3 regions of the Paenibacillus sp. GQ49 genome follow, and region 3 is predicted to be linked to each of the others. Evidence: riboswitches for the same ligand, from Rfam matches in the RefSeq annotation. Region 3 holds a riboswitch; each other region holds the start of a gene.
The links. A riboswitch is a leader RNA that binds a small molecule or an ion and turns the genes downstream of it on or off. The one in region 3 is predicted to bind S-adenosylmethionine.
Positions count from the first base shown of each region.

Region 1: linked by a shared signal. The riboswitch ahead of mmuP (S-methylmethionine permease) and the one ahead of metA (homoserine O-acetyltransferase MetA) in region 3 are both predicted to bind S-adenosylmethionine.
Region 2: linked by a shared signal. The riboswitch ahead of AC6CIF_RS26525 (methionine ABC transporter ATP-binding protein) and the one ahead of metA (homoserine O-acetyltransferase MetA) in region 3 are both predicted to bind S-adenosylmethionine.

Region 1 covers NZ_JCAXEL010000007.1:229,241-240,186, forward strand. The annotation lists gene AC6CIF_RS15260 (ABC transporter permease) at 1-251, shown strand, start outside; gene mmuM (homocysteine S-methyltransferase) at 335-1,402, opposite strand; gene mmuP (S-methylmethionine permease) at 1,380-2,792, opposite strand; SAM riboswitch class I at 2,885-2,986, opposite strand; gene AC6CIF_RS15275 (Ger(x)C family spore germination protein) at 3,057-4,259, opposite strand; gene AC6CIF_RS15280 (GerAB/ArcD/ProY family transporter) at 4,256-5,356, opposite strand; gene AC6CIF_RS15285 (spore germination protein) at 5,391-7,103, opposite strand; gene AC6CIF_RS15290 (methyl-accepting chemotaxis protein) at 7,253-8,173, opposite strand; gene AC6CIF_RS15295 (VOC family protein) at 8,630-9,073, opposite strand; gene AC6CIF_RS15300 (helix-turn-helix transcriptional regulator) at 9,161-10,129, shown strand; gene AC6CIF_RS15305 (MFS transporter) at 10,167-10,946, opposite strand, start outside.
Region 2 covers NZ_JCAXEL010000021.1:82,223-93,168, reverse strand. The annotation lists gene AC6CIF_RS26535 (MetQ/NlpA family ABC transporter substrate-binding protein) at 1-801, opposite strand, end outside; gene AC6CIF_RS26530 (methionine ABC transporter permease) at 877-1,536, opposite strand; gene AC6CIF_RS26525 (methionine ABC transporter ATP-binding protein) at 1,537-2,571, opposite strand; SAM riboswitch class I at 2,698-2,839, opposite strand; gene AC6CIF_RS26520 (Cthe_2314 family HEPN domain-containing protein) at 2,976-3,692, opposite strand; gene AC6CIF_RS26515 (COX15/CtaA family protein) at 3,858-4,796, opposite strand; gene AC6CIF_RS26510 (thioredoxin family protein) at 5,296-5,640, opposite strand; gene AC6CIF_RS26505 (DUF2515 family protein) at 5,783-7,069, shown strand; gene AC6CIF_RS26500 (putative polysaccharide biosynthesis protein) at 7,269-8,897, opposite strand; gene AC6CIF_RS26495 (DUF456 domain-containing protein) at 8,959-9,450, opposite strand; gene AC6CIF_RS26490 (Cof-type HAD-IIB family hydrolase) at 9,454-10,203, opposite strand; gene AC6CIF_RS26485 (TetR/AcrR family transcriptional regulator) at 10,883-10,946, opposite strand, start outside.
Region 3 covers NZ_JCAXEL010000001.1:772,679-783,624, reverse strand. The annotation lists gene AC6CIF_RS03580 (HRDC domain-containing protein) at 1-718, shown strand, start outside; gene corA (magnesium/cobalt transporter CorA) at 789-1,724, opposite strand; SAM riboswitch class I at 2,176-2,299, shown strand; gene metA (homoserine O-acetyltransferase MetA) at 2,536-3,453, shown strand; gene AC6CIF_RS03565 (PLP-dependent transferase) at 3,478-4,665, shown strand; gene AC6CIF_RS03560 (trans-sulfuration enzyme family protein) at 4,662-5,834, shown strand; gene mqnC (cyclic dehypoxanthinyl futalosine synthase) at 6,076-7,212, shown strand; gene AC6CIF_RS03550 (aldo/keto reductase) at 7,445-8,422, shown strand; gene AC6CIF_RS03545 (zinc-binding alcohol dehydrogenase family protein) at 8,419-9,432, shown strand; gene AC6CIF_RS03540 (YitT family protein) at 9,711-10,616, opposite strand; gene AC6CIF_RS03535 (cation:proton antiporter) at 10,730-10,946, opposite strand, start outside.

The sequences.
Region 1 (10,946 bases), on a different contig from region 3:
CGCTCACCATGGGAATGTTCATACTGTCCTCCGTGGGAGCCATACTGGGTATTTTCGTCGGCGTATATCTGCTGCCTCTTCTACTCGAAATGGTCCTTTCCGGTTATGGTATCGTACAACTTCCACTGATCCTGCATTGGGGTGGAATGGTACTGTTCACCTGTCTAAGCATCATTGCAGCCAGTCTTGGCTCATGGTTCTCTTCGAGAATCATTCGGGAAGCATCGCCACGTATGCTGGTTATCGAATAATGTAATAAGGATGCCTTAACACAATAAAACAAGCCCTTCCATACCTCTACAGGATGTGGAAGGGCTTGTTATCATGATATGAACTATTTCCGCCATTTCTTCGCAAGTGCACCAATCTGATGTGGCGTTGTTCGGCAGCAGCCACCAATGATTTTAGCGCCCGCAGCAACCCACTGCTCCGAAGCATCACTCATGCTGCCACAAGTACCCTGTCCAGTCCACGTCTTCGTCACTGCATCGTATACTTCTCCCGAGTTCGGATACACAATAACAGGTTTGTCGCTCGCACGGCTGAGAATGCCCACTGCTTCCGTCACCACTTCCATCGGAGCACAGTTCAGGCCAATCGCCGCAACCTGCGGCTCGGAGCCAAACTTCTGTGCACATACCTCAAGCGGTGTGCCCTCGCTGATGCTTGTCCCGTCTTTTAAAGAAAAAGATAACCAGGCATACGCATGAGGAAACTCCTTCAGTAAATCAACCAGCACCTGTGCTTCCTGCAAGGAAGGAATCGTCTCAAACGCCAGAATATCTGCACCCGCTTCAATCAACGCCGCCATACGCGGACGGTGAAATGCGACAAGCGTCTCATCCGACACGCCGTAATGTCCCACATACTCTGAACCATCCGCCAGATAGGCGCCATACGGTCCAACGGACCCGGCAATAATTGGACGTGGACGAAGACAATCTCCTTCGCGATCTACTGTACGATCTGTTATATTCTCCTCGTGCTCCACGTTCTGGGAACGTACCGAAGGAGCTGCTACAGGCTGACCTGTTGAGCTTTCTCTCCCTACTAAACTACTCTGCACTTCTGCCCACACATCATCTCTCGCCTGTGCAGCCAGTTCCACCGTCTTGCGGATCAGTTCCAGTGCTGCCTGTTCATCAATCCCTCTCTTGCGGAAACCATCCACCGTCGCCTGATAACTGGATGTAATCGCACAGTCGGCTCCTGCTCGAAAATAATCTGCATGGACCTGAACAATAACATCCGGATTCTCAAGCAACACACGAGCAGACCATAGTGGATCATCCAGATCACATCCATGCTGTTCGAGTTCCGTTGCCAACGCTCCATCCAGAATCATGACCGGATGTTCACGCAGGATCTGTTCTATGGGGTTAGTCTGTTGTGCTTGCGTCATGTACTTGTCCTCTTTTCTTATTCACACGTTCTGTCAGATAATAAGCAGCGTAACACACTGCGATAAACGGAACCCCACAATACAGTGCAATTCGCTGTGTCGGGTCAAAGGCAATACCTATGCATGAAGCCAGGCATAATATAAATGAAACAATTGGTACCACCGGATATAGTGGTGTGCGGTAGACCAGATCTTTGACCGCATGTCCTTCCCGGATATATTGTCTGCGGAACATGTATTGGGAGGCACTGATACTCATCCATACTGCAACGACAGCCAGACCTGAAATGGAAACCAGCGTAATATACACCGTACCTGGCGCAATAATACTGGACAGCAATGCCAGCGCACCACCCACCATACTAATCAGAAGTGCATTCAGGGGTACCCCGCTTTTGGTCAATTTGGCAAACCACGGAGAGATCGTTCTTTTGTCAGCCAGAGACCAGAGCATCCGTGAAGATGCATACAGGCCTGAATTGGCAGCAGAGAGAATCGCCGTCAGAATAACAAAGTTCATAATGTCTGCTGCATAGGGTACACCCACCCGCTCCATTACCGCTACAAACGGACTTTCCAGTACACTGGCATCCGACATGGGCAGCAAGGCCGACAAGATAATAATCGTTCCGATGAAGAAAATAACCAAACGCCACAGCGTTGTATGAATAGCCTTTGGTATCGTCTTTTCCGGGTTCTCCGTCTCACCGGCGGCAATGCCGATTAACTCGGTGCCTGAGAAGGCAAAGTTTACAGCAAGCATGGTCATCAATATCGCTGTAGCCCCATGAGGGAACCACCCGGATGCGGTAATATTCGATAGAAATGGAGCCGGTTCAGAATCCGCCATGGGAATGAACCCAAACATGGCTGCGCCACCGATAATAATGAAGATTACGATAGTCACTACTTTTACAGATGAGAACCAGAACTCGGATTCCGCAAATAATTTCACCGTTAGAGCGTTAAACAGAAAGATCATCAGTGCAAAGAGCGCGCTCCATATCCATACGTTCACCGATGGGAACCAGCGCTGCATCAGCAATCCGGCGGCTGTGAATTCGGAGCCAAGCGCAACAGTCCAGGTTAACCAGTATAACCAAGCCACCGTGTAGCCTGTTGCCGGTCCGATATATTTGGCTGCATAACTATGAAATGCTCCCGTCTCTGGCATATGAACAGACAGTTCACCAAGACAGAGCATCACCAGATATACAACGATGGCTCCAATCAGATAGGACAGAATGGTTCCCAGTGGTCCCGCCTGCTGAATGGTGTAACCTGAGCTGAGGAATAATCCCGTTCCAATGACTCCTCCGAGAGAGAGCATGACCACATGCCGTGCCTGCATTTTCCGCTGAAAATGCCCTTTGTCGTTGTTGTTCTCCATACCTGCTGCTCCCCTACTTCTTCATCCAGAAAAAACAAAAAAGACCCACTCTGCCTAAAGAGTGCGCCGTTACTGACAAATAAAAACAAACGCTCCTATCTATCAGGCTTTCACCCGCTGGAATTAGCACAGTATCCTTCAGATCTGTTGCTGAGGTTTCTAAGGGCCAGTCCCTCCACCTCTCTGGATAAGAAAATGATTTTTTACTAATATAGCGATCTATCATGAATGTGTCAACATTTAAATCATAAATGGCACACCTCGCTATTGAGTGGAAGACCCCGGATTGGTGATGGTGGTCTTTACCTCATACGTGATCGGCACGGTACTAAAAATTTTATCCCAATCGTCTTTGACCTTTTTCCATGTTTTGGGTTCCTTGATACGCAAGCTATCCCGAAAATCCGCAACATCTACTTTATAGGTATGCTGCAGTTTGTATAACACTTGGCGAATCTGTTGTTCGGCCAGTTCAGCAAATTCTTTTTCTAGTTCTTTAAGATAATCCCCTTTTTCCTCTCTTTCGGGCGAACGCCAATCTTCCATCAACCAGCCTTCGGATTCGACCTTTACATGGAATGAAATATCATCGCCAACCACTTTTGGAATTATTTTTGTTTTTTTCTTCTTCATTTCATATACAACAGTGAATCCTGCTTTATTATATGTCTTCAAGATGCCTCCTTTTTCTTTAGGTCTGATCCACGATAGCCCTTCTAGATCCGTTTGGCTGAGTTCACCGATGAATTTGGTCGTTTTCCCATCAAAGATACTGGCACCGGAGAATTTGTCCTCTCCGTTGAAGTTCAGTACATTTTGGAGCAGAAAGCTGGAACCGGATTGCATTTGTGCATCTAATTTGGAGAGTAGAACGGGGTCCAGGATTTTATTGGACAAGTACGAATTACCGGTAATTCCTGTAAGATAAAATGCTGGAATCTGGGAAGGATCATTTGAAGTCAGTACATCAATAGCACGATGATGGCTAATCAGCACCAGACAGTTAGGACGAATATCATTATCCCGAAGTACAAAATCCAGCAGCTGGTCCAGACCATACTTTTTGGCGATATCCTTGGACACAACGATAACCTTCAGATGATGCCCGATGAGCGGATGATCTCGCCTCAGTGCAAACTGACGAAAGATTTGCAGCAAGGAATCTCCGGTAAGCTGTTCATTGGAGTAGGACGTTTTACCAGAAGCAGGTGAACCGGATTGTTGGCTCTTCTGACTGCTGGATTTACCGGGAGCAATCTGTACCGTGGCTGTCACATTGTTCTGCTTGGAATACCCTCCTCCCTGATTAGCAATGTTTTTCTCAAATTCCGTCTCTTTGCCGATATCGATCCCAAGGCCAACGTAGACACTTAGATCCTCTATCTCCCGACTGCTCCAACATCCGGATATGGTTAAGAGAATGCATAATACAGCGGCTAAGCGTAACAACATACGGAATGTAATCATGCATGCTTGCCTCCTTTTTTGCGAATCAGACTTATTATCAGGAGCAACAGTGGTAAAGTGGCAAATAAAAGCACGGATGAGTTGCCCAACATATCACCCAGTGCAAAGGTTTCCTCCACAGTTTTCGGCATCAATGCCGTCAAATATATCAACGGCAGAAGAGCATACATAATGACTTTGATTTTCTTTGTACGAAACAAATCCCGAATACCTACCGAAGCACAATAGTGTGTGATCGTGAAGCTCGCAAAGATCTGCATAATCCAGATGACCAATAGTAAGGATTCGAAACGCTCAAAGATCAAACCTTGAATCTCGAAACTTCTCACCAAATCCAACGTTGGCCAAGTCCGTGTTTTGATTCCGTCGAGGGAAAGACTACCTATAACCATCACGACCGTAATTAGGTAAATCAGCGTGGATATAAACATGCCCCAGCTCATCGCTAAGTTACTCTTTTTTGGATTTTTCATATAAGCAGTTATGACAAACATGACCTCATACCCCGTGTAAGCCAGCAGCGAAGGCTTCAATCCTTTAAAAACAGGCATAATACCCTCGCCAAGTACGGGTCTCAGATTGCCAATCTCAAATAACTGATTACTAAGCAAGATTTCAATCACAAATATAATCAGTGTAATTGGCAAAATAATCTCAAAAACGCGCACAATGACAGTGAGTCCGCCTGAGATCAAATATATGCCGATCCACATAAAGACCATCACGATGGCCCATGTTGGTGTGCGCTCAAGCAAATACATGCCTGTCACTTCAGCCATGACCCTGATTTCGAAAGCGGCAATCACCATAAAATACATAATCATGGCGAATCCCAGTATGTAAGCAATCCAGCTCCCCGTAATCTCACGGGTGAACTGGAACACTGTTTTCTCCGGAAATCTGCGACACAGGGTAACCAGAATAATTCCGACACCCGTAATAATCAATCCCGACAGAATGATGGATATCCAGACATCTGGCGTTCCGACATCTTTACTCGTCGTTCGAGGGAGTGTCAGGATCCCAGCGCCAAGCATGTAATTAACAATAACTACGACGGCCTGTCTTGTGCTAATATTTCCTTCGGAACCATTCACTTCATCCCACCTCATACCTCGTGATTTACTTCATTTATCTTTTTCGGTCTTTATCTATTGGACTAGATATCTCGGGACGCATTCTCATCATATTTAACGGTGCACGGATAACGAAGTCCTTCCATTCATTAATGTGATAAGGAACCGCTGGTGCCACATAAGGTACGCCAAAGCTTGAAAGTCGTGCCAGATGCGTACACACAAGCAGAAAGAACATAACCACGCCAAACAATCCGAGTACAGCCGCGCTAAACATGGCAGCAAATCGCAGAATTCGCAGTGTGATGCCGGCACTATAGACAGGGATCGTAAAAGAGGATATGGCGGTAATCGCAACAACGATGACCAGGAATTGGCTTATAATTCCTGCCTGTACGGCCGCCTGGCCGATAATCAGACCTCCAACGATACCCAGCGAGGGTGCAATCGGCTTAGGTAAACGAATGCCAGCCTCCCTCAATATCTCGATCGAAAGTTCCATGATCAGTACTTCGATGATTGAAGGAAACGGCACGCCCGTCCGCGTTTCAATGATCGTCAATACCAGCTTGGTTGGAATAAGACCCGGATGGAACGAGATAAACGAGATATAGAGCGCAGGAGCGAGCAAGGCCAGCATCGCGGCCATAAAACGCAGCATTCGCAGGAATGTTCCAGGAATCCATCGTTCATAGTAATCCTCGGGAGATTGGAGTAACATGCTAAACGTCACTGGCACAATTAAGACAAATGGCGTCCCATCCAATAAAATAGCCACTCGGCCTTCCAGAAGGGCGCCCATTACCCGGTCAGGTCTTTCCGTATTTAGTACCTGTTGAAAAGGACTCAGGGTACTGTCTTCGATGAGTTGTTCCACATAACCTGATTCCAACATCGAATCCATATCCATCTCTTCGATCCGCTTGCATACTTCAGCAACGAGATTTGGATCAGCAATATCCTGAATATAGGCAACAGCCAAATCTTTCTTGATCCGTGAACCCACTTCATACTTCTGAATAAAGAGGCTCTGATCACTACCATACCGACGTAAAATACCTGTGTTATCACTTAACTGTTCTGTAAAACCAATCCGGGGGCCACGGAGCAACCCCTCTGACACCGGTTCATTCACACCACGTGTTTTGATCTTATGAGCTCCAATTAATAGCGCCCCTGGCAATCCATCAACCAACAGTGCATTCTTGCCAAAAAGCACGCCAACTGAGACCTTTTGGAGGGACTGGGTCTCCTCAACCAGACTGACAGGTAATAATTGATCTTGCAGGTAGGCCGACAGTAAATGTGCATTATCCGGATGGAGGAACCCCTCCCGCTTAAGCTCTGGAACGCCCTCCATCATTAACGGTGTAATCAGGTGATCATCAATTAAGTCTTGATCCACCAGGCCTTCGGTATATATGACGGCTGCCCGTGTATTGGTACCTCTAATGGTAAATTCCCGAATGTGCACATCAGCATTTTGACCAAAGCTTTCTCTTACACTGGTCAGATCCGTATTGTACTTGCCGGTTATTTTAATATTGGCATAGTGGCCCGTTTCAGTTCCCTGACCCTGACCCGCGGTAGCAGGAGAAATATCTTTCGAGGATATGGAGGGTTTCTCGGAACGAGAGAAGGTTCCACGCTTAATGGCGGCATTGATCCACCGCATGGTTACTGTAATGCCGATCGGTATGATAAGGACCAAGAATGCCTGAATCCATATGGTCCAATCCGGCACGTAGGATACAATTGTTGACCACATGTTCCCACCCCAACATTTCTCTGCATGATGAAGCTGCAGGTATTCCCAAGTATTGTGTCCCCGTTTGATCACAATAATTCCCGTTTTTTTGTGTACTGAACGACAAAAAAAACGGTTCCTGTGTAAGGAACCGCTATTACTATATATTCTTATACGATTCTGGTCACATGCTCCGCTTTGGCATCCAACAAGTGAGCTGAAGCAGCAATTGCTGTAAAATCATTCAGAGCGATCTCAATCTGCTTCTGGCTCTGCTCGACATATTCTTCTACTTTTTTGGTACCGCTTGTGATATTACCAATCTCCTTTGTTATTCCGGTAACGCTATCACGAATCTCATTAATCGAACTCTCCACCATTGCGGATAGTTTCTTAACTTCCTTGGCCACGATATCGAATCCTCGTCCAAATTCTCCTGCATGTGCAGCCTCAATGGCAGCATTCAACGCGAGCAGTTGCGTCTGAGACGAGATCTCGCGTATCGTTCGTACCACGCCCTGAATTGATCCGGCTTGTTCCTGCAAATGAGTCAACGTTGCACGGTTAGAAGTCGACACCTCAGAGATATAGGAGATACTTGACATCAATTCCTGACTGCGTTCAATGCCTACATCTGCCTGCCCATTTAGTTCATGAGACATCGTTTTTAGCTCATTCACTACGACCGAAATGTTGTTCTGCCGATTGGTAATGTTGGTGGCGATTTTGGAGACACCCAGTATCTTCTGATTCGTCTCATCGTACACCGGCATATATGTCGCCTCTAGCCATACGGAATTCCCCTTTGCATCCTTGCGTTCAACCTTGTCCTGGAAGCTGACACCATTAAATATGCTATTCCAAAAAGCATCATAGTCCGGGGTATTTGCAAATTGACCGAAGCACAGTTGCTGATGCTTCATGCCGTACATCTCATCTACCGTATATCCCATCGTCTGGGCAAAGACTTCATTCACGTAGGTTACCCGGCGATCCAGATCGAATCGAATGATAGCAAGACTTTTCTCCATCGCCTTGATGACCATTGCATCGGTGACAACATCTTTCTTTTCCATATCTAATATAGACACTTGATAACCCCCACAGTTCATTCCATAATAGACAGCCTTTAACTAGCAAAAATCGATCATAACAACATATGTATCCATCAGGTTCTAGATGGCTCTACTATTGATACCCGATTTGCAGCATTTTGGATCACCTGTTGTCGTTTATTTTTTTCATAGAAAATCGTCCAGAAAAGAGATGTTATAACTTATATTATCCGTAAAATATCTCTGTATCTACTTATACGTATCGTAACATAAGGCAAAAAAGGATACTCTTCTGCACTTGTAACGTATTTGTAACATAATTTCTGTTTAGTAGTAACTGTTTAGCGCCTTTATACACTGCCAAACTGAACCACCTTGCATAGAAACCAAAGAAAGAAGAGCACATGATATCCATGGCTCTTCTTTTTTTGATGTTTTTAAGTTAGTTACAGGTTTACATACCGAGTGTTTAACCAGGGGCCTGAACTCATTTTAAAAATCGTGCACAGTGACACACAGCTGAATCGCAATGCCAAATGGGTCCCGTACAATACCGTATCCTGGGCTGAATTCATTTTGTTCATACGGCACCAGTACCTTCACACCCTCATGTTGCATCAGAGAATCATACAGTTGATCGATTGTATCTTTGTCCTTGGATTGAATACATAGTGACGTGCTGTTCCCCAGCTGCCATGCTCTCTCCGTGTCCATTGCTTCTTCCGCAATCATGACTTTGTTAACCCCAATCTCCAGCACCGAATGTGTAATATACTCATCTTGACCGGCAGGGTACTCGAAACCTGGGTTCATCTCCTTCATCTCTTTATAACTTTTCTTGAATATCACCTTGGCGCCCAGAAACTCCTCATAAAAAGCAATGGCTGCCGCTGCATCCCCGTTCATCGACAAAAATGGTATCACTTCAAAATTCATTATATTGCCTCCTTGTTCCTATTGGATTACACTTATCACTATAACAACGAAAGGTGCCAATCCATGGCACCATTAAGAGGGTTTGATATGAAAAAATCAGAACGTATGAACCAGATGCTGCGCTTTATTAATCAAAAACAACAGTTCACCCTGCAAGATCTCATGCAGGAGTTCCAGATCTCCAAACGAACTGCGTTAAGAGATATCACTTCATTGGAAGAGTTAGGTGCGCCCATCTATGTCGAATATGGACGCTACGGTGGATATCGACTGCTGCAACAGATGCAGCTGCCTCCCATTTCGTTTAATACGGGGGAGCTTCATGCCCTTTATTTTGCGATGCAGGCTCTCCGCAGCTTCTCCAGCCTACCCTTTCAAGTCTCTTTCCGTACCATTCATGAGAAATTTATGAGCGCGTTATCCGACAAACAACGACAGGATATTGAGAGCATCCAACACCGGGTTTACTTCCAACATACCGAGCAGATCCGCGACAGTGCACATTTGGAGTTTCTGTTGATGGCTGCTGTGCAGAATATAGTGATCCAGATTACGTACGCTAATCAGCCTAGATCCTCTGATCAAAGGCCATCTTCTGTAAACACCAATATCCGCACCATTCAACCCATCGCGCTCTATGCCAGGAAAGGCTATTGGTATTGCCAGGCCTATGATCTGCATAAACAAGCGTATCGTGTATTCCGCTGCGACCGCATCATTTCAACAGAAATAACGGAGATTGAACCTTTAACTCATGTAAAGGAACTCTATTCACAGGATGTCCAGTCTCTATGGAAACCATCGGAACATGCCATTCCATTCAAATGCCTGATTGATGAAGCGGGGATGGAGCTATTCCAGCAAGAACATTTCCCATCTATGCAGATCATCGAGAAGATGGGATACATGTATCTTGTCGGTTCGTACGAACCTCACGAGCTTGATTTCATAGTGAGATATCTTGCGAGCTATGGTAAATCGATTAAGATTATGGAGCCCGTCACCTTACAGAAAGCATTAAGGCAGTACTATCTGGACTTGTTGGATCATGTATAAAAATCATATTTCTATATCCATTTACTTCACATGCCTTTTAGCTCTGCTCCTGGCTAACTTTTAAACTTTTTTTATTGCCAATAGCCAATTGAACGATAATCTGCAACACGATGATGATAGCCAAACCATAAAATGCTTGCACGAAGCTGCCTGTTAGATCGCGGAGCCAACCAATCGCCAGCGGTCCAAGTGCTCCAAGAATGTAGCCACCAGATTGAGTCATAGCCGACCAGCTACTAGCTTCCTGAGCATTATTTGTCTCATCAATCGGCAACATGAGTGCAATTGGGAACAGTCCACCTGCACCAATACCGAGCGGGATCGCCGCGAGCCACGGACTGACAGAGAGATTCAGCATCAGGACACCTGTTAACTCCAACATCGCACATCCAACAAGCCAGAAGACACGTTTTTGGTACCGATGTACAAGCATGGGAATGAATAACGTTGAGGGCAGTGATATCAATGTAAATAACGTTTGGATGTTGCCAGCAGTCTCTTGGCTATATCCATGGCTCTGAATGGCTGGCGCAAGCCAGGCGGTTAATGAATAGAAGATCGCGGCCATCAGTCCGAAGAACAGTGTCAGCACCCATGCACGCCTGTTCTTCACCGGAAGTGGTGCATGAATGACAGCCGAAGTTGGTCCGGATTGTCTCTCTGTACGCGCAGACCAAGCTAATTTTAACCAGATCGGCAATGCAATGGCTGCGAGTAATGCCCATGTAGCCAAAGAACCTCTCCAAGATCCCCCCAGCGTCTGCTGAAGCGGAACCGATAACCCCACACTAATACTGGCCCCCATCACCATTGCTGT
Region 2 (10,946 bases), on a different contig from region 3:
TTTGATGAATGTTTTCACTTCTTCGGAGTGCAGAGCAGCAGCCAGTTTTTGGATTGCATCTGCATCCTTGTTGTCCTCACGGGAAACGAGGATGTTTGCGTATGGGTTACCTTGCAGATCTTCGATCAGCAAAGCATCATTCGCCGGATTCAGGTTCGCTTCAAGCGCATAGTTAGCGTTGATGAATACCAGATCCGCTTCATCCAATTGACGAGGCATCATGGCTGCATCCAGCTCAATAATATCCAGGTTCTTCGGATTGGCTGTGATATCTTGAATCGTAGATGAGATATTTGTGTTGTCTTTCAGCGTAATAATACCTTCCTTCGCGAGCAACAACAGTGCACGTCCACCATTGGATGGGTCATTTGGAATTGCTACTTTTGCGCCGTCAGCCAATTCATCCAAAGACTTAATCTTCTTGGAGTATCCACCAAAAGGTTCAACATGAACAGGTGTTACAGAAACGAGGTTGAATCCACGTTCTTTATTCTCTGTGTCCAGATAAGGCTGGTGCTGGAAAAAGTTCGCATCCAATTTTTTATCAGCAAGTTGCTGATTGGGTTGTACATAGTCATTGAACGTAACGACTTGCAAACGAATACCTTGTGCTTCCAGTTCAGGCTTGATGCTTTCCAGAATCTCTGCATGTGGTGTAGGTGAAGCTCCAACTTTCAATTCAACTGTACGTGGTGCACCTGCTGAATTGTCTGCGCCGCTATCGGCGTCCTTGTTGTTTCCGCAAGCTGCGAGAACCGCAATCAACATAAGACTAAGTAAAGCAAAAGACCATTTTTTCATGTGTAAAACCCCTTCTCTAATCATTTTTGTCATGTGGCGTCCGCATTATTGCATAACCATCATGTTATCTATGTGTTATTTCCTGGTGAAAAATGTAACCAAGCGATCTCCAGCCATCTGGAGAATTTGCACTAGAATGATCATCGACACTACGGATATGATCATGATTTCATTTTGATAACGATAATACCCATAGTTGATTGCCAACGTTCCTAGACCTCCACCACCAACCATACCCGCCATCGCCGTGTAAGAGACAAGCGTAACGATGGTAATGGTTATCCCAGCAACCAAACCAGGTAACGCTTCAGGCAGTAATACCCGTCTTACAATCTGTCCGGTCGATGCACCCATCGACTGTGCCGCTTCAATGACACCCCGATCAACTTCTCGCAATGTCGTCTCCACCAATCGAGCAAAGTAAGGAGCTGCTGAAATAACTAAAGGTGGTATAACACCTAACACTCCTGTAGCTGTACCGACGAGTGAACGAGTGAATGGAATAAGAGCAACAATCAATATGATAAATGGGACTGAGCGCAAAATATTCACAATCAAGGACAATATAATGTACACCGTCCGTGATTTGATCGAAGCAGATCGAGCTGTCATGAACAGCAGTACTCCGAGCGGTAAACCAAAAATTACGGTGAACAAGCCTGATACACCCAAAATTTGCAGTGTCTCTATGGAAGCTTTACCAACCTCTTCCCAACGTACGGTTGAAAAATCCATCTAACGAAGCACCTCCACATCAAGTCCCTCAGCGGTTAGTTCTGATATCGTCCGATCAATCGCATTTGAATCACCCTCGAACCGAACGGTCAGCTGTCCATAAGGAACCTGTTTGATCGTAGAGATTGTACCTTGCAGGATGGCAAAATCCACTCCCGTTTTACGTACCGTTCTGGACAAAATCGCTTCATATGTTTTGTTACCCAGAAAAGATATCTTCACAAGTTTGGAAGCAACACCTGCCTGCAATTCAACGCCTGCATTCGCCAGAGCGGTCTCTTCCAGAGCAAGTCCAGCTTCATGGTCACGCATCATGAAGTCCCGCGTAATCGCATGTTGCGGCTTCAGGAACACGTCTGTTACAGGTCCCTGTTCCACAATGCCACCTTGATGAATGACAGCCACCTTGTCACAGATGTTCTGAATGACATGCATCTCATGTGTAATCAGTACAATCGTGAGGTTGTACTTTTCATTAATGTCGAGTAATAACTTCAGGATTGAATTTGTCGTCTGCGGATCAAGTGCCGAAGTAGCCTCATCACAGAGAAGTACATTCGGATCACTTGCAAGTGCTCTTGCAATCCCTACACGTTGTTTCTGGCCACCTGATAATTGAGCCGGATATTTGCTGCTATGGTGCTCCAGACCAACCAGTGCCAGCATTTCCTTCACTTTGCGATCAATGGCTTCCTTGGGTGTATTCACAAGTTTTAGTGGAAAAGCTACATTGTCATATACCGTTGCCGAGGATAACAGATTAAAGTGTTGAAAAATCATCCCGATTTTGCGTCTCTGTTGCTGCAATTCGGTTTTGCTCAGTTCAGTCAGGTTGATTCCGTCAACCCATACTTCACCCTCCGTAGGCCGTTCCAGCAAATTAATACAGCGAATCAATGTGCTTTTGCCCGCTCCGGAATGGCCAATCACTCCGTAGATTTCGCCCTTTTGGATGCTCAAATTCAGCTCGGACAACGCTGTTGTAGATTTTGCCCCTTTGCCGTACGTTTTCGTTAAACCTTTTAATTCAATCAATCGCACTTGCCCCTTTCCAACCACCTACATGTATCTTTACCCGATCTAAAGGAAAACTCCCCTTAAAGTACAAAAAAAGAGCCCTTTGCAGATACAAAGAGGGCTCTTCACGTGAAAGAATATACCTTCTCATCTGCCAAAATCGTGTCTCGCACCATTTTGTAGGAATTAGCACCTAACATCTATAACGAATGATACATGTATCATGTCGTTACAAATCGGTTGCCGGGCTTCATCGGGCCTGTCCCTCCGCCGCTCTCGATAAGAAATATGTTGTTGTAGGATTTTATAAGTTCATGTAGTTTATGCTTTATAATGTGAACGTAACTTTTGAAATATCAGTTCAATCTTTGTCACTGTAACATTCTGATTGAAACTCAGTATATTCCAAGTATTCCGATTTGTCAAAGGGAATTATTTCTTTTCCATATTTTGTTGATATAACGATAAGAGGCTGTTAACGTTTCACAGACCATATCCACGCCCTGACGCATTTCCTGCACATGCTGATTCAGATCCTCCAATTTCACTTTACCTTGCAAGGTCTGGTGTAACTGCCACAGGTCATCGTGCATTTCTGAGTTCATGTAGTGAATTTCCATATTACGTCGCTTGCGCAGCTTGCTCATCGGTTCACGATAAGAGTCCTTGATCTGTATTAATTGCAACGCAAGATCATGATGCTCCCTCGCATAATCGAACTGCCTTAACACCGTAAAATAAGAAAAATGCGCTTTGGTATTGGAAGTATTCAGCTGGAATATTTCATTTAATACCGTGCCCACTTTATCCAGAATGGCAAAGCAGCGGATAAAACCATCTTTGTAGAAATAAATATATCGGGCATACTCGGCTTTTTCAGTCGGCGTCATATCGTCCGTTGAACCTGCAACGACCTTTTTGCGAAAATGAGCAGCGGCGAAACAGCTTTGCTCCAGTTCATCCAGTGAGGAGATGAGTCCCTGCGTCCACACATACAGCTTCCGATAGTCATGCGTGGGATCATGGTCCACATGCATTTGTCGCTGAAATAGCTCAAGCGTATGCGCCATTGCGTCCATCGCTGCCTTCAATTTACCTTCGTTTATACGTGGCTTTTCCCCCAACAACGTTCGCAGCATATCTAACCTCCTCTTTTCCAAATCAACAAGAATTCTTCACCGTAAACGTAACACATCATTCATTCCGTGTAATTGCTGCTTGCCATAGGTTGCCCTGATCCCCCTGACATCAAACAAAGTCCACCTGTCCAATGATGTACATCACTGGATGGTGGACTTTCATATTTAAAAACGATTAGCCGGGCGATGCAGCTTGTACACCAGGAAACTCATATACGTTAAGACTCCGAACAATATGGCGATATCCAGCATATGAGCAAGAGCTACGAACATGTATACTTCCGGACGGTTCATTGTCACCATCATGAAAATACCAATGACTACTTGCATCAGAATAAGAACAACGGATACCACACCAATAGTACGCATTTCCTTGTTGTCCGGATGATTACGGTAAGCGAAGTGACCCAGAATTGCAATAACAATCACGAGCGACGCAGCTGCTGCACGGTGAGCAAAAGCAACCGCTACCCCACCTGAAAGCTCAGGAATAATCTGCCCGTTACAGAGCGGGAATCCGGAACATCCGCCTGCAGAATCCGTGTGGCTCACAAATGCACCCGTGTATACCACGAGATATGTGTAAATGGTGGAGAACCAGACCAGATTCCTGAATCTTTTAGTGACCCGAGGGTATTTATTCAGGCGCTCCAATCCGCCATCTTTGGCCTCCTGCCTTATGCCTAAGGCCATCATTAGGGAACTGGCAAAAGCAATCAGTGCAAAGCCGAAATGCAGTGCCATGACTGCTGAAGATTGGGAGAAGACGACGGCAAAAGCCCCCATGATTCCCTGGACGATAACAAATACCAGAGTTAAGAAAGAAAACAATTGCAGGTCACGGCGTGACTTGCCAAACCGCAGAAAAGCCACAAACGAGGCAATGGACAACAGTCCAGCCAGTGCACTTACAGCGCGATGGGAATATTCAATGAGTGAAGCCACAGTATGTGCGGGAACGAGTTTTCCGTTACATAAAGGCCATTCCGTTCCGCAGCCAAGGCCCGATTCCGTTTTGGTTACAATGCCTCCACCAAAAGTGGCCAGAAACATGACAAGACAGGTTAATACGGTTAACCATTTAAACAAAGTTAAGTGTTTCAATTTTTTCTCACCCGCTGTTGGTTTAAGATGGCGAAGAATATTCTCCGCTTGTTTCGGTACTTTGACACTTATTTCACAACTAAATTCATTATACCGGATAAAATGTTCATTGACGTCGCGCTTTGTGACAAAATGTTAACGTCTGGTGAAATAATGACCCGCAGGTCATTGGGGTTATGTAATTGAAGGATATGCCAGTTGAATTGTGTCTTAAACACACAAACGCCATTTCCCTATTTCAAGAGAAATGGCGTTCTTTGTATTATACCCTTTTACAACATGAACCTGTCATACTTTTATATAAGTTCGATGAAACATTTACACAATAACGGAGAGGACAGAAATAGCCTGAAGAAGCGAAGCGTTCGCCTTTATCCCCGGATTTCCCCTTTTTAAAAGGGATCAAAGAAATCTGGGGATAACAGCGATCAAAAGGTTATTCTGTCATCGGAGTGTCTGTGTGTCTGTGTAAATATTCATTAGTTGAACTTATATAACATCATTTATGGATCGTGTTGTACACCTCAACTGCGCGATTCAGGAACTGCTCAATCTCTTCTCTCGACTTGCGCAGCTTGTTCACATACCGTACCAGTTCGCGGCCATCTGTATACGCCACAAAGCTTGGAATGCCAAGAATATTCTGCTCTTCACTAACGGTTCCAACCTGATCCACGTCAACCTCAATCAAGGTCAGTTCACGTACATATTTCTCTTCAACCTCAGGCATAAACGGATCGATGTATTTGCAGTCACCACACCAGTCTGCCTTGAATACGGCAATCGTCAAACGTGGGGATTGGATGGCTACATCAAAAGCCGGTTTGGAAGTAATCTGTTCCATTCGGTTCATCTCCCTTTCTGTACCTTGTCTTACCCTAAGTGAAGCAAATTGGCGAGTGGAAGTCAAATAATCAGCGCATACTTAGAATAAACCACATGGTCTGTGAAATTAAACCCAGAACATCATGAAAGGATGTCACATCATGACTTCCACCAGAACCGATTCTTCCAGCGAACAACATCACGGGTCCCTCCTGCAGATGGTCCGTTCCATTCCGGGTGCTGCCCGGGAAATCTGGCGTGGCAAACAGGCTGCATGGCAAGCTTCTGCACAGCTTCGTCACCCTTTGCGTGACATCGAGTGGGATACAGATACGGCAGCTGCCTTACAGTCTGAGGTGGAGCGTTTGTTACCTGCCAGCAACAAATCTTTTGCACGCACGGACCAGGTTCAAAGCGCACTCGTCTGCGAAGAAGATTGCATCATTCTGGAAGAGATTAAGACACTGACCCAGGAGCACAATCGGAGTAATATCACCCGCACGGCAGCCTATCTGGAATGTTATGAGCAATATCCCGAACTGCATTGGGCACTGCTGGCCCATATGGTCTCTCGCAACGGTGGATATCACATGACAGATCTTCAAAGTGACTTAATGCATAATCTGCAGAATCAAAGCGATCGCGAGCGTATGTATCGGCTGCTGGAACGATGCAATGCACTCATTTTCCAGGATGCATATCCCCAGCTTCTGCTGTATATGAACAGCCGTCGCATCGGACGAAGCTGTTTCCATCTCTTGTCGCACTTTCACGTATCGGCGTTTATGACGCCGTTTTGGGAACGCTTTTGGCTGGAACGATGCAGTTCACTGCTAAGTGTGGCATTAATTATTAATGAGCAGAACTATATCGAGAGCCGGGTGGTGCAACATCCTTATTTTCAAAAAGAGGTACTTTCCAAACCAGCATTCCATCTGCATAATTTGGCGGGTCTAAATCATATCGTCTTTCCTCTTGGACGAGAAACAGGACTCGCAGGACGCGTCATTGAACATTTTGGCAAGTTGGATGAGCGAATCATGTTTGGCAAAGGCCTATATGCTCTGTTGTTTGGCATGGAGCAGGTACACACCCAAGTGTTGGAGTTCGCACGTTTGGTTCCCCATCGTGGCTCGCGCGCTGAATATTGGCCTGGCCTGTTTACCAATCGTGAAGACAAGGCGGGTGAACATACATTATACGCTCAGGCGATACTGGATGAGGAATGGCTTCCAGAAGGGCAACGATTATATAGTCCGGAATTGCTCTCCGTATGGGGAGACACGCCTTATGAACCGATCACCAGACATGACTGGCTTCAGACTCGGGATTGTCTCGGTTATCTGACGGCACCACGTCGGCCATGGCTATTCGAGATGAGTCACGAACATCGGTATGGCATGCTGAAAACAGCACTGGCTCATGATGCTAAAGCCATCACACACTAATCTAAAGATCATATAGAGCAGGCAAAGACGGATGATGTGAACCCCGATGTACCGCTAATCCTCGCTTATTGGACTAATGTAAAGTTCAGTCGCTCAGCTCTCCTTATCTATACAAAAAAAGCCCTGTCCGCTTAACAGCAGACAGAGCTTGTATCCTATTTTCACAAAATATTAAGCATGAATAGTGATCCTTGCATTTTTAAGCTCTTTGCCCAGCTTCACGTTGAAGACGCATAAGTGGACGAAGAATTTTTTGCAGAATACGAGGGTAACTGCCCAGCTCGTCCTTGCGCAGTACACGCAGCACAACCATGAGAACCAGATACACCACAACAACAAGCACACCAACCACAAGGCAGGTAAGCAAGAAGGATATGCGTGCTGGCAGGAAGAGTCCAAAGATCGTATTGCCAATCCAGTTCGCTGCAAATCCTACACCTGCTGCAAGCAACACTGTAATGATAAACCCTTTCCAACGCTCTCCCATGATGGAGAAATCAACGATTTTGCGAAGGACCCGCAGATTCAGGTATGTGATAACCAGGAAACAAAGGGCCGTTGCAATGATGATGCCGTAAATGCCAAAGATCGGCGCCAGAATAAGACTTGCAATCAATTTGATCACAACACCTGCTGCGACACTGATCATCGTAATCCTTGGTTTCCCTACCCCTAGTAAAATGGAGTTGGTGGTCATCATCGTAATCTGGAAAATGGTACCAAATGTCAGCAAGGCAATGATCGGTGTTCCATCCAGATTGCTAAACAGCAATCCGTTGACCGAATATGCTGCCGCACAAAGTGCAATGACAATCGGCATACCTGTCAGAATCGAAATACGCAACGCAAGTGTAACCTGACTCTTCAGATGCGCTTCATCCTTGCGGGCAAATGCTGCCGATATGACAGGCACCAACGATTGACTCAAAGCGATCGCCAGAATCGGAGGAATACCCGCAATACTTTGGGCTTTCGCACCCAGAATCGCAAGTACACCAGTCGCTTCATCGAGTCCGATCTGGCCACTAAGCAGTGGAACCACAAGGGATGAATCGATAAAGTTAATGGCTGGAACCGCAAGTGAGGATAGCACAATTGGAATAGACAGCTTGAAGATATCACTGTAGATACCTCGCATCGGTAACTGTTCTGCACGCTCGTAATTCAATTGGGCCGCACGGTCGCTACGACGCAGCTTCAAGGTGAAGTACAGCATGACACCGAAGGCACCCACACTTCCTAATACCCCACCAAATGAGGCACCCGCAGCAATCGTCTGGTCATCATAATTCCATTGCAGCATGACATAAGCCACGATAATGGCTGTACCTACACGGGCGAACTGTTCCACAATCTGTGAAATTCCACCTGCTGTCATGTTGCCGCGTCCCTGGAAATATCCACGCATCATCGCAATGGCCGGGAACAGCAGCAAGGCTGGAGCCAAGGCACGAATGGCGCTGACTGACTCCGGTACTTTGGAGACATACGTAGCATAATAAGGTGCCGCGAACCACAACAAAGCAGACATGACTACCCCGGCAACAGCCGCAAAGATCAGGGCTGCACGGTAGATCTGTTGAGCTTCACCCGCGCGTCCGAGCGCATAGCGTTCCGATACCATTTTACTAAGTGTACTCGGTATGCCCGCCGTTGCTACAGTTAACAGCATTAAATATACCGTATTGGAGATCGTAAACGATGCGTTACCGACATCTCCAAGGATATGCTCCAGCGGCACCCGTTGAACCAATCCAAGTACTCTTGCGATCAGGGCAGCGGCCGCCAAAATGAGCGTACCCCTAATGAATGTTTCTTTCTTAGACAAACGAATTCCCCTTCTTTCCTCCACACCGGACGTGCATCCCGTTGAAGCTAATCCTGAACGTTTAGGCGAATCTTACCACCCAGATAATAAACAGAACAATCATGACGATTTGCAAAATAATTTTCATCACAGTACTCGTAAACAGCCCCACGACGGAACCAAATCCAACTTTCGACGCTTTGGAAGGTGAAGACCCTCCGATCAGTTCCCCGATAAAAGCACCGATAAATGGTCCCAGCACCAGTCCAAATGCCGGAATGACAAATGGGCCAATGATAACACCAATGGTACTCAGCGTGGTTGATAACTTGGAGCCACCAAACTTCTTCACACCCCATGCGCTGACGACATAATCAGCCACAAACAACACAACAACAATCAGAATCTGAATGATCCAGAACCACACACCAAACGGATCAAAGCTGAAGAACCAGCCGTAGACCAGAAACGCGAAGAAAATCGCTACAGCACCAGGCAGTATGGGATATACCGTTCCAGCCATCCCCACTGCAAACAGCAGCACAATTAAAATCCAGGCAATGGTTGCGAGCAAAGCTTACTCCCCCTTCAAAATATGTTCACGGATCACTTCGACAATACCGTCTTCATTGTTACTCGCTACGATCAGATCAGCCGCTTCCTTCACCTGCTCTTGCGCATTGCCCATCGCTACACCCAGACCTACGGCCTCAATGACAGCCAGATCATTCAGACTGTCTCCGACAGCAACAACTTCGGACATCTCGATACCCAGCAGTTTGCAAACCTCAGCTACACCACTGGCTTTGGATATTCCAGCAGGGTTGATCTCGATATTAACAGGTGAAGAATTCGTCATCTGCAGACCACCCATTTGTTGCAGTTCCATCATAATCTGGTGACGAGCTTCATCCACTTCGGTATTAAAGCCGAATTTCAACCATTCCAGACCTTCAATATTGTCCGTCCAACGGTCACGGTTGAACAGCTCTTCCACGGAGTATGCCCAGTACCAGCTGTTATATTTCTCACCGATTTCCTGCATTTTACGAATCAATGCCGGGTCCATCAGATGACGCATATGCAGATCATGCGGTGCTTTCCAGACTTCACTACCGTTAACGGTTACCATCGGTGTCTCCAGCCCAAGCTGGACCGCATAAGGCATCGCATGGAATACGGCTCTTCCCGTAGAAAGGCACACATGTACACCCCGACGAATGGCAATCTGAATCCACTTGGCGGTCTCCTGTGTAATTTCATGATTATCGTTAAGCAATGTTCCATCCATATCCAATGCAAGCAATTTGTATTTCAATTCACTCATACAGTAGTTCCTCCTAGGTTGTCTCTCTCCAAATTGAACTCATGGATATCCATTCAGGCACTAAGCGGGCAAAAAACCTTTCGAGTCGTAGTATCTTTGTTTCAGAATTACCTTTTTCTTTAGTGTATTGAGATTATACGAGGTAACCGTTACGTGTACGGATCGTCTTCCGATCGCTGTTGTCTCCGAATTTTCTAGATTCTCTCTTCTTAAAGGTTAGAAATTCGGAGACAAAGGCGAACGCTATCGCTTCTTCAGATCGATTCCGCCCCCTTCACTACATCACCTTTGTATTTAGAGCTCATAACACCTACTATCAAGAAGGAAATTCATAAACAAATTTCCCTTCTCTAGATCCTTTCTGCCCTCTACGTTCCACAATGGTTCTCCAGTTCAACTTAATGGTTCTCTTTATATAATTTTAAACTCACAACAAGATCGCCCGGCATCCGCAAAATCGGACGCTCCGGACGTCACAGCTAACGACATTTTACCACAGATCGTCGACCTGCAACAAAATAACCCGCTCAGGATTACACTTCGAAGTTATTACATTTTATGTAATATATAATTTCCTAAATAAAAAAACGATCCATCTCCTACAGATGAACCGCTTTTAGCTTAACCTTAGTCAATCTGCCTATTTCCCTGCCTAACCCGTAGCCAAGATTAAATCCAATTATCCCCTGTCCGCTCCTCTGTCTGGCTTGGATACTGCAAACAAGGATTGGGACATCAAATTC
Region 3 (10,946 bases):
GCGGCTCCATTGTTACAGTGAGTTATACGGCAATGAACAATTATATACGGATCTGTGCACATGGCGCAGGAAGAGAGCTGTGTCTGACCGGAAGGCACCGTATTTTATTGCAACGAATCGTCTGTTGCGTTTGATCAGTGCCTTCGTTCCGCAATCGCTGGATGAACTGATGCAACTGCCGGGCGTAGGAGAGAGCAAAGCGACTGAGTATGGTACGGAATGGATGGAGATTACAAGCGGATTGGAGCGTTCAACGACATTCCCGCTGGACTGGGTATATACGGCGCTGAAGGAAGAAGAGTATGAGAGTTGGTTATACAAGCAGAGAGAGCAGAAGTACAAGCAGGAACTTGATAAGTTCACCACGCGTAAGCAGGTGCTTGAAGGCATGAAGGAAGGGTATACGTTAGAGGAGATTGTTAATCGATCCGGATTATCCCGACGCGAGTTGGTTGAGCTACTAGAAGCACTGGATCACGAAGGTTATGACACCGATTGTCTTCTTGATGTGGAGCTGGCAGTGATGCCAGAGAACGAACAAGAGGCCGTATGGAGTGCGTATGAGGAGCTGGGAGATACGTTCCTGAAGCCAGTATTACATAAGGTGTATGGAGGAGAGAAACCCGATGGAGGAAGTCTGGAGCAGGTCTATGAAAAACTGCGCATGATTCGAATCCGCTTTCGTCGGCACGCAGAGACAGAGAAGAATGTTGGTTAATGATCAGAAATGAAAAAAGACGAGGCGTTTCTCCCGGAGGAGCGCTTCGTCTTTGTTATTTCATACGAGTTCATACCCAGTCTTTCTTGCGGAAAATGAAGAACATGCTCAGGCCCAGGGTAACCATCAGGCCAATCACAACAAAATAGCTGTATTTCCAGTTAAGCTCTGGCATATTCGTAAAGTTCATGCCGTATATACCCGTAATGACCGTCAGCGGCATGAAGACCGTGGTAATGGCGGTAAATACACGCATGATCTCATTCGCCCGGTTCGCAATACTGGATTGGTAGGCTTCTCGCAAGTTTCCCATCAGGTCGCGATAAGTCTCAAAGGTTTCAGATATTTTTACAGCATTCTCATAGATGTCACTGAAATACTTTTGCAGTTGATCATCGATGAGACGCAGATCTTTTTTGTTTAGGGTGTTAATGACCTCTTTCTGAGGTCCAAGCACTTTTTTCAGCCACAGGATCTCACTGCGCAGCCCGATAATCTCATTCAGATGTGACTTTTTGGTGTGCATCAGAATGTCTTCCTCAAGCTTCTCGATCCGTGCTTCAATTCGGTCACCTACGGTGAAATAATTATCAACAATCAAGTCAACCAGCAAATACAGCAGACGATCCGGTGTACTGATTTCCTGTTCCCACAGGATTGGTTTCAGTGTGCGCAATTCGCTGACCTTTTGCTTGGTAACACTAATAATGAAATGTCTGCCGAGAAACAGGTTGACCGCACGTAGAAATATCTCTTCATCATCGAAACGGATGCTATTAATCACAATAAAATAATGGTTCTCATAAATTTCAATCTTCGGACGTTGTTCTTCGTCACTAAGACAGTCTTCCACAGCCAGATCATGCATTAAGAACAGCGGCTGAAGTACCGCCAAATCGTCTACGTCTGCATCAATCCAGTAAAATCCTTCCGCTGGTGGAGTCAGCGCCTGCTGAATGTCGTCCACCGGAATAAACACACCGTTGTTTACCAACCGGATTTTCATCGTTAATCTACTCCTTCTGCACCCGCCAACTTGGCGGATATTATCATTATGGGCGCAAAAAGAACAAATCAGCCGGTCGGCAGCGGAGCCTGGAGATCAGGGCTGCGTTCACTATATAATCAAACGGAAGTCACGTCCCGCTGCCGGCATGCTGATGTCAATTCTCTATGCAGTTTGTCGGAATTCGGCTGCCAGTCAGGCCTCGGGTCGCCATCCATTTAATATGTCACCTCTCACATAAGGGTTTATAACACCTTGTTTAGTATACCGCTGGTACAAGGTGCTTTCAAGCGCAAAAATGTGTCTATTTCGCGCCCTGAGGCAGTGTATGACAATGGATGATGAACGGTTCCGATCTGGGAAGCAGACATCGAACTGCATCTTGACGTGAGGGCATTAATGTAATAAAGTAGACGGTGAACCATATTTAATTACAATCTAATACAGCGAAATCTTATCAAGAGTAGGTGGAGGGACTGGCCCGATGAAACCCGGCAACCGGCGGTATACCGCACGGTGCTAATTCTTGCAGCGACTAAGTGTCAAGTGGCACTGTTGTAACTGAGAGATGAGAGAGGCGCATATCTTTTTTACATATGACCTTTCTCGAAATCCGAGGAAGGTCTTTGTTATATGCCCCGACTTCTCAGCAGTGATTTTCGCTAAGGAACTTGAGGTTGTTTGTAACGTTGGATGAAAGAGCAATTCAATGTTTTTACAAGCTCAAGGCAGTCTATAACTGTATTGATGTAAAGACATCAAACCAGGGGTGGCTGCATCTATCTATGCACAAGGAGGAGTTAGATTTATTATGCCAATCAAAATACCCGATACTCTGCCAGCAAAAGAAGTACTTGAAGGAGAGAATATCTTCGTCATGGATGAAACTTCTGCATATCAGCAGGATATTCGACCACTCCGTATCGCTATATTAAACCTGATGCCCACAAAGGAAACGACAGAAACACAATTGCTTCGCCTGGTGGGAAACACGCCTATTCAGGTGGATGTCGTTCTCGTACATCCCAAATCCCATACGTCGAAGAATACGTCTCAGGAGTATTTGGATCTGTTCTATAAAACCTTCGATGAGATTGAGCACCGCCGTTTCGATGGAATGATCATTACGGGTGCACCGGTGGAACAGATGGATTTCGAAGACGTGAACTATTGGAATGAAATCCAGGAGATCTTCGAATGGACCAAAACCAATGTGACTTCAACCCTCCACATATGTTGGGCTTCCCAGGCAGGTTTATACCATCATTTTGACGTACCCAAGGTTGCACTAGAAGAAAAGTGTTTTGGGGTTTTCCCACATACCATCAATAAACCACATGTTCCGTTGTTGCGTGGGTTCGATGAAGTATTCAACGTTCCACATTCTCGTCATACGGAAGTGAGACGCGAAGATATTGAAAAGAATGAGAATTTAGAGATTTTGGCTGAATCCGAGGAAGCGGGGATCTTCCTGGTTGCTACCAAAGACGGCAAACAGATTTTTGCCACAGGACATGCCGAGTATGACCCGTTCTCATTAAAGTGGGAGTATGACCGGGATACAGCCAAAGGGTTGGATATCGCATTGCCTAGACATTATTATCCGAATGACGACCCTTCCCGTGTGCCACCGGCTACTTGGCGCGCTCATGCCAACTTATTATTCTCTAACTGGCTCAATTACTATGTGTATCAAGAAACACCTTACGATATTGGCCCGCAAATCTAATCGAGATTATAGGAGGATGCAGCAATGGAAGACAACAACAAGTTGAAAATCGAAAGCCGCTTAGCACAAATTGGGTCCATCAATGAACCGGTAACAGGCGCCATTAACTTTCCGATCTATCAATCCACTGCGTTTCGCCACCCGAAGCTTGGACAAAGCACGGGATTTGATTATATTCGTACGACTAATCCAACCCGTAAAGTGTTGGAAGAAGCCGCCGCAGCACTGGAGTCCGGTGATGCAGGGTTTGCCTGTAGCTCGGGAATGGCCGCACTGCAAACGATCTTTGCCATGTTTGGTCAAGGGGATCATCTGATTGTATCGCTGGATCTGTATGGTGGAACCTATCGTCTGCTGGAACGTATTCTGTCCCGTTTCGGCGTAACTGCTAGTTATGTGGACACGAATGACCTTGCAGCACTGGAGAAGGTTCGTCAGCCGAATACAAAAGCTGTATTTATTGAGACACCAACTAATCCACTGATGATGATCACCGATGTGCAAGCCGTGGCTTCCTGGGCGAAAAGTTACAACCTGTTGACCATTGTTGACAACACGTTGCTGACTCCATTTTTCCAACGTCCGATTGAACTGGGTGCCGATATCATCATTCATAGCGCTACCAAATATCTGGGTGGACACAATGATGTGCTCGCTGGACTAATTATTACCAAAGGTGAGGCGTTATCTGCAGAGATGGCGTTCCTGCATAATTCCATTGGAGCGGTATTATCTCCAAGTGACTCCTACCAGTTGATGAAAGGTATGAAAACCCTGGCTCTTCGCATGGAGCGCCATGAGCACAATGCACTTACTATTGCCAAATACTTGCTTGAGCACCCAGCGGTGGTTGAAGTGTATCATCCAGGCCTCTCCGATCATCCGGGGTATGAGATACAGAATAAACAATCCACGGGTAACACAGGTATCTTCTCTTTCAAAGTGAAGGATGCACGTTGTGTTGAACCGTTGTTGCGTCATATCAAACTCATTGCTTTTGCCGAAAGTCTCGGCGGAGTTGAATCACTCATGACTTATCCGGCAGTACAGACTCATGCGGATATTCCGCTTGAGATTCGTGAAGCCGTAGGTGTGGATGACCGTCTGCTCCGGTTCTCCGTAGGCATTGAACATGCAGATGATCTGATTGCAGATCTCGGCAATGCTCTTACAGCTGCACAACAGGAAGTGGAAGGAGGCGTTCACTCATGAGTGAGTCCAACAATAAGCCCAATTCCGAGTTGAAATTTGATACCAAATTGCTCCATTTTGGCGATGAGATTGACAAAACGACTGGAGCCTCCAGTGTACCGATCTATCAAGCATCAACCTTCCATCATTTTGATATCTTCAATCCGCCTCAGCATGACTACAGTCGTTCGGGTAATCCGACACGTCAGGCTTTGGAAGATTATATCACGTTGCTGGAGGGCGGAGCACGAGGCTTTGCCTATTCTTCGGGGATGGCTGCGATATCAAGCGTGTTCATGATGTTCTCCGCAGGGGATCACATGATAGTAACGGAAGATGTATATGGAGGTACGTATCGTTTGCTTACTTCCATATTAAGCCGTATGCAGATCGAGACAACCTTTGTAGACATGACCAATATAGATGAAGTAAAAGCGGCACTCAAGCCAAACACCAAGGCAGTTTATATGGAAACACCATCCAACCCTACACTGCGAATTACGGATATCGCTGCTGTAACTGACTGGTCGAAGGAACATGACCTGATCACGATTCTGGATAACACCTTTATGACACCTTACTATCAGCGTCCAATTGAGCTTGGTGTGGACATCGTCGTACATAGTGCTACGAAGTTTCTCGGAGGTCACAGTGATGTACTGGCAGGGTTAGCCGTTGCTCGCACGGAATCACTTGGCGTACAATTGAAACAGTTGCAAAATGGACTTGGAACTGTTCTCGGGGCACAAGAATCCTGGCTTCTGATGCGCGGGATGAAAACCTTGGGAGCTCGCATGGCTCATAGTGAACGGAGCACAGCCAAACTGGCGGCATGGCTTAATAAGCGCAGTGATATTACTGCTGTCTTTTATCCTGGACTGGAGGATCATCCGGGACGTGAGGCACATGAGCGGCAGTCCACAGGATATGGAGCTGTCGTTTCATTTGACGTCGGTTCAGGTGATCGCGCAAAAGCAGTTCTTAACCGGGTGAAGCTTCCCATTGTTGCTGTAAGCTTGGGAGCTGTGGAGAGTATTCTGTCCTACCCAGCGATGATGTCTCACGCTGCAATGCCGGCTGAGGTTCGCCGTGACCGTGGCATTACAGATGGGTTGCTGCGCTTCTCTGTAGGTCTGGAAGATATCGAAGATCTGATTGTAGATTTGGAACAAGCACTTCAGGAATCCTAGCAAAAGTGGATGACCGAATACGCTTTTGCGTATCACTTAAGTTCGAACTAATTCTTTTCCATATGTAAAAATTTTTACTTATTTTTAAAGCACCTGTACATAAGGTGCTTTTTTTCACATGTAACCTGTGTTACGATATGTGGAGTACAGAAATACGATGTTGCCACCAGAACTTGCTTCTCTTGAACAAGTTGGGACGGATCGTTATATAATTTCTCTTCATGAGGGAGGCTTTTTTACGATGAGTACGGTAGACCGTATCTTAGATAAAGCCCTTCGGGGCGAACGTTTGGACTTGGAAGACACGATTGAGCTATTTGAATCCAATGAAGTGGACAAAATCGGGGCAGCTGCTAATGTCATTATGAAACGCATGCACCCTGAACCATACAGAACATTTGTAATTGGGCGTAACGTCAACTACACAAACGTGTGTGATGTGTACTGCCGTTTTTGTGCTTTCTACCGCAGACCTGGCTCGGATGAAGGTTATGTACTTCCGGACGAAGTTATTTTCCAGAAGATTCAGGAAACGGAAGATGTGAATGGTACAGAGATTTTGATGCAAGGTGGAACGAATCCAAACTTGCCTTTCAGCTATTATACAGACCTGTTGAAAGCCATCAAAGAGCGTTTCCCGAACATCACAATGCACTCTTTCTCACCAGCGGAGATTATGAAAATGGTTGAAGTATCCGATGGCCTTACATTGGAAGAGGTTGTTCGTGCCATTCACGAAGCTGGACTGGATTCCTTGCCTGGTGGCGGTGCCGAAATTCTGGATGATCGCACACGTCGGAAAATCAGCCGCTTGAAAGGTTCATGGCGGGATTGGATGGACGTTATGCAAACTGCACACCGCATCGGCATGAACACCACGGCAACAATGGTTATCGGCCTTGGTGAATCGATGGAAGAGCGTGCACTGCACTTGCTCCGTGTACGTGAAGCACAGGATGAATGTATTGCGAACAAGTATGATTCCGAAGGTTTCCTGGCGTTCATTCCGTGGACGTTCCAACCGGATAATACAAATCTCAAACTGGAGCGTCAGACGCCAGAAGAGTACTTGAAGACTGTTGCCATCAGCCGACTGGTGCTGGATAATATCAAGAACATTCAGTCCTCTTGGGTAACGATGGGTCCTGAGATCGGTAAGAAGTCGCTTGAATTTGGCTGTAATGACTTTGGTAGCACCATGATTGAAGAGAACGTTGTATCTGCTGCTGGTGCAACTTACAAAGTTAACATTGAATCCATTCTCCGTTTGATTCGGGAGTCCGGTTATATCCCGGCACAACGTAACACCCGATACGAAATTGTGCGCATGTTCGACGAAGAGAATTCCGTGCATGAAGATTTTGTAATGCAGAACTAATCCTGATTATTTGAATACTACTCCCATAAATGCTGATCGGTAGATAAGTATTGATGAACCCAAGCCCGCTGACTACTCCGTTTGGAGAGACGGCGGGCTTTTTTGATTTCTTCTGCGGTTCGAGGTCATCAAACAGTACATGTTACGCAATTGGCGATATTTTATATTGAAATTGAACTGTTACAATGAAAGGGAACTTGTGTAGTCAGACATGCTGGAAGGGGTTAAACCGATGAAGAGAAGAATACTTGGCAAGACGAAACTGGACGTACCTGTATTGAGCTTTGGAGCATCCTCACTCGGTTCTGTATTTCGTGACATTGACCGGGACGAAGGGATTCGCACTGTACATGCGGCTGTAGATGCGGGGATGAATTACATAGACGTTTCGCCTTACTACGGGCAGACAAAAGCGGAGTCCGTGTTGGGTGAAGCCATCCGCAGCTTGCCGCGCAATTCATATATGTTATCAACCAAAGCCGGACGGTATGGGGAAAATGAGTTTGATTTTTCACGTCAGCGGATTCTGGATAGCGTGCAAGAGAGCCTGGATCGACTGCATACAGACTATATCGACATTCTGTTCCTGCATGATATTGAATTTGTGCCAGCAGAGATTATTATCGAAGAAGCTTTTCCAACGTTGCTGCGTCTGAAAGAGCAGGGAGTTATACGACATGCGGGCATTTGTGGATTGCCCTTGCCTTTGTTCGAGAAGGTTCTGCCACAGATCGATGCGGATGCGATCGTATCGTATTGTCATTATTCATTGAATGATACCTCATTATTGTCGTTATTGCCCCTGTTGGAAAAAAAAGAAATTGGCCTCGTCAATGCTTCACCTCTTTCTATGGGCTTGTTGAGTACCCGAGGGGCTCCTGCCTGGCATCCGGCAGATGATCGTGTGAAAGAGCTCTGCCTGAAGGCCGCCCGCTTCTGTGCGGAACAAGGCAGTGACATTGCCAAGCTGGCCGTGCAATTCTCCACGTCGAATGAACGAATTCCGACAACACTGGTGAGCAGTGCCAGCCAGCGCAATATCCTCAATAATGCAGCCTGGATAGAGGAAGAGATCGATCAGAGTCTGCTTGATGAAGTTCTGCGCATTCTGGCTCCATTGCATAACGAGACGTGGTCAAGCGGACGACCTGAATATAATACGAAGCCAGGCAACACTACAGCAGAAGCATCCAAGGGGGAACAACGATGAGAGCCATTGTATGTGAAGGGATAGATCAATTGAAGCTTCAGGACCTGCCTCAACCGGAACGAGCAGAAGGAGAGGCGTTGGTTGCCATTCGGCGGATTGGGATCTGTGGAACGGATCTGCATGCATACAAAGGCAACCAGCCATTTTTTACCTATCCTCGTGTTCTGGGTCATGAACTGGCGGCTGTTATTGAAGAAATCGGTCCGAACGAGGCAGGATTAAAGCCTGGGGATCAGGTAAGTATTATTCCGTATCTGCACTGCGGTCACTGTATTGCATGTCGCAGTGGAAAAACCAATTGTTGTGCGTCCATGCAAGTCATGGGTGTGCACGTAGACGGAGGCATGAGAGAAAGAATCAGTGTGCCTGTCTCACATCTGCTCTCAGCAGAAGGTTTGACACTGGATGAGACGGCAATGGTAGAACCATTAAGCATTGGAGCCCATGCCGTCAGAAGAGCAGGAATCAAGCCTGGTGAGCATGTGGTTGTGATTGGAGCTGGCCCCATTGGATTGGGTGTGATGGCATTTGCCAAACAGGCGGGGGCGCGTGTTATTGCCGTTGATCGTAATCTGGACAGGCTGGAGCTTAGTCGGACTTGGGCTGGAGCGGATGACTTGGTTCAGGCTAATGAACATTCTGTGCAGCATGTGGCTGAAATCACGGGAGGCGACTATGCTACGGCTGTCTTCGATGCAACAGGTAACGTGAATTCCATGAATGAGGCCATTCAATATGTGGCGCATAGTGGACAACTTATTTTTGTAGGACTGGTGAAAGCGGATATTACCTTTCATGATCCTGAGTTTCATAAGCGGGAGATGAGCATCCTGGGCAGTCGAAACGCAACCCGTGAAGATTTTGAACAAGTCCTGTCGACCTTGCGCCAAAAGAAAATAAGCATGGATGGGTATATCACACACCGAGTGGAATTTAATGAGCTACCTACGGCAATAGACCAATGGCTTTTGCCAGATTCACATGTAGTCAAAGCCATCGTTGAACTATAATAACAATTAATTATAATAACAGAAAAAAACGCTCTCTGACCTTGGTGGACAATACTGTCCATCCATAGGGGAAGAGAGCGTTTTTTGTAAGTTGAATTAAAATTACACGATAACGAAGAGGACAGAAAAAACCTGAAAAAGCGAAGCGTTCGCCTTTATCCCCGGATTTTTCCCTTGTGAAAAGGGAATAGAAAAAATCTGGGGATAACAGCGATTGGAAGGTTGTTCTGTCATCGTAGTGTCAGTGTAAATATCTTTAGTCCAACTTACATGGGCTATTATTTTTCCGGATTTGTTACAATGCCCGCATGTGGATCAATGTGACGCACAATGGACTTCAACCAGATCATCTCCAGAACATGTACCTCATAATAAAGTGCACCCGGGATTTGCCTGATCCATCCTTCCGCCATCGCGAGTTGTGTTGAGTCAGAAGTGGCTTCCAGCGTTCCAGGTTCACGGCGTAGCCGTTTGCGTACAGCTTTTTCAACTTGAGAGCTTTGTGTGGTCAAAATGCATACTTTGCGTTTGGAAGAGAAGCCCCTGAACGCAATGTACACCATTTCGTAAGCAATAAGATAAGCGATTACGGAATACATCGCTTGGTCCCAGCCAAAGACAACACCAGCGGCTGTCAGTATCAACAAGTTAAGCAGCATGATTATTTTTTCGATAAGCATCCGTTTTCCGCTAAATACACGTTCAGGTGGGCGGGAAGACGGATCACCGATTTCCAGCGTATCCAGTGTCCCGCCATACCGTACGACGAGCCCAATTCCGAGTCCGAGGCATAATCCGCCAAACATGGCGGCAACCAGCGGATGCTCTACAAGTGGCGGCATGGGATGAAGCACAATGGCACCGATCGAAAAGACAACCAGACCCAGAACAGTAACCAGTACAAATTTCTTCTGCACGATCTTGTAAGACAGAAATATAAACGGAACATTGAATAAAAATAGGAACAATCCAATCCTCATTTCGGTCCAGTGGGCGAAGAGTGAGGAAATGCCTGTAATGCCTCCAATAATAATCTTATTGGGGTGTAAAAACAATTCAAGTCCTACGGAGGCCAGAATTCCGCCCGCAATAACGAGAAACAGGTTTAACCAGCGGCGGATAGACGATATCCTAGTCTTGGCGGTGTTTGGCACCGGATTAGCCGATATCAGAGGTGCTTTCATAGGTCAGCCTCCTTAGTACGGCTTTCGAGCCATTCTCCCTGGGTTAGTCACAGAAAGATCGGCGTAAGAGCCGCGAAGTACGTTAGTATGTCTGTTCTGTACAGACATAGGGATTATCCTTCTTTCTGCAGAACCTTTGGCTCTTCTTTCTTTTTCCGAGGATCTTTGAACTTGAATATTTTATCCAATAAACGGAATACATGTTTGGACTCTTTGGTTAATAAAGGACCCAGAATGGCCAGAATTAGGACATACAGCGCGGCAAATGGTTGAATCATTGGCAACAGTCCACCGGCTTTACCCATGTTGGCCAAGATGATGGAAAACTCA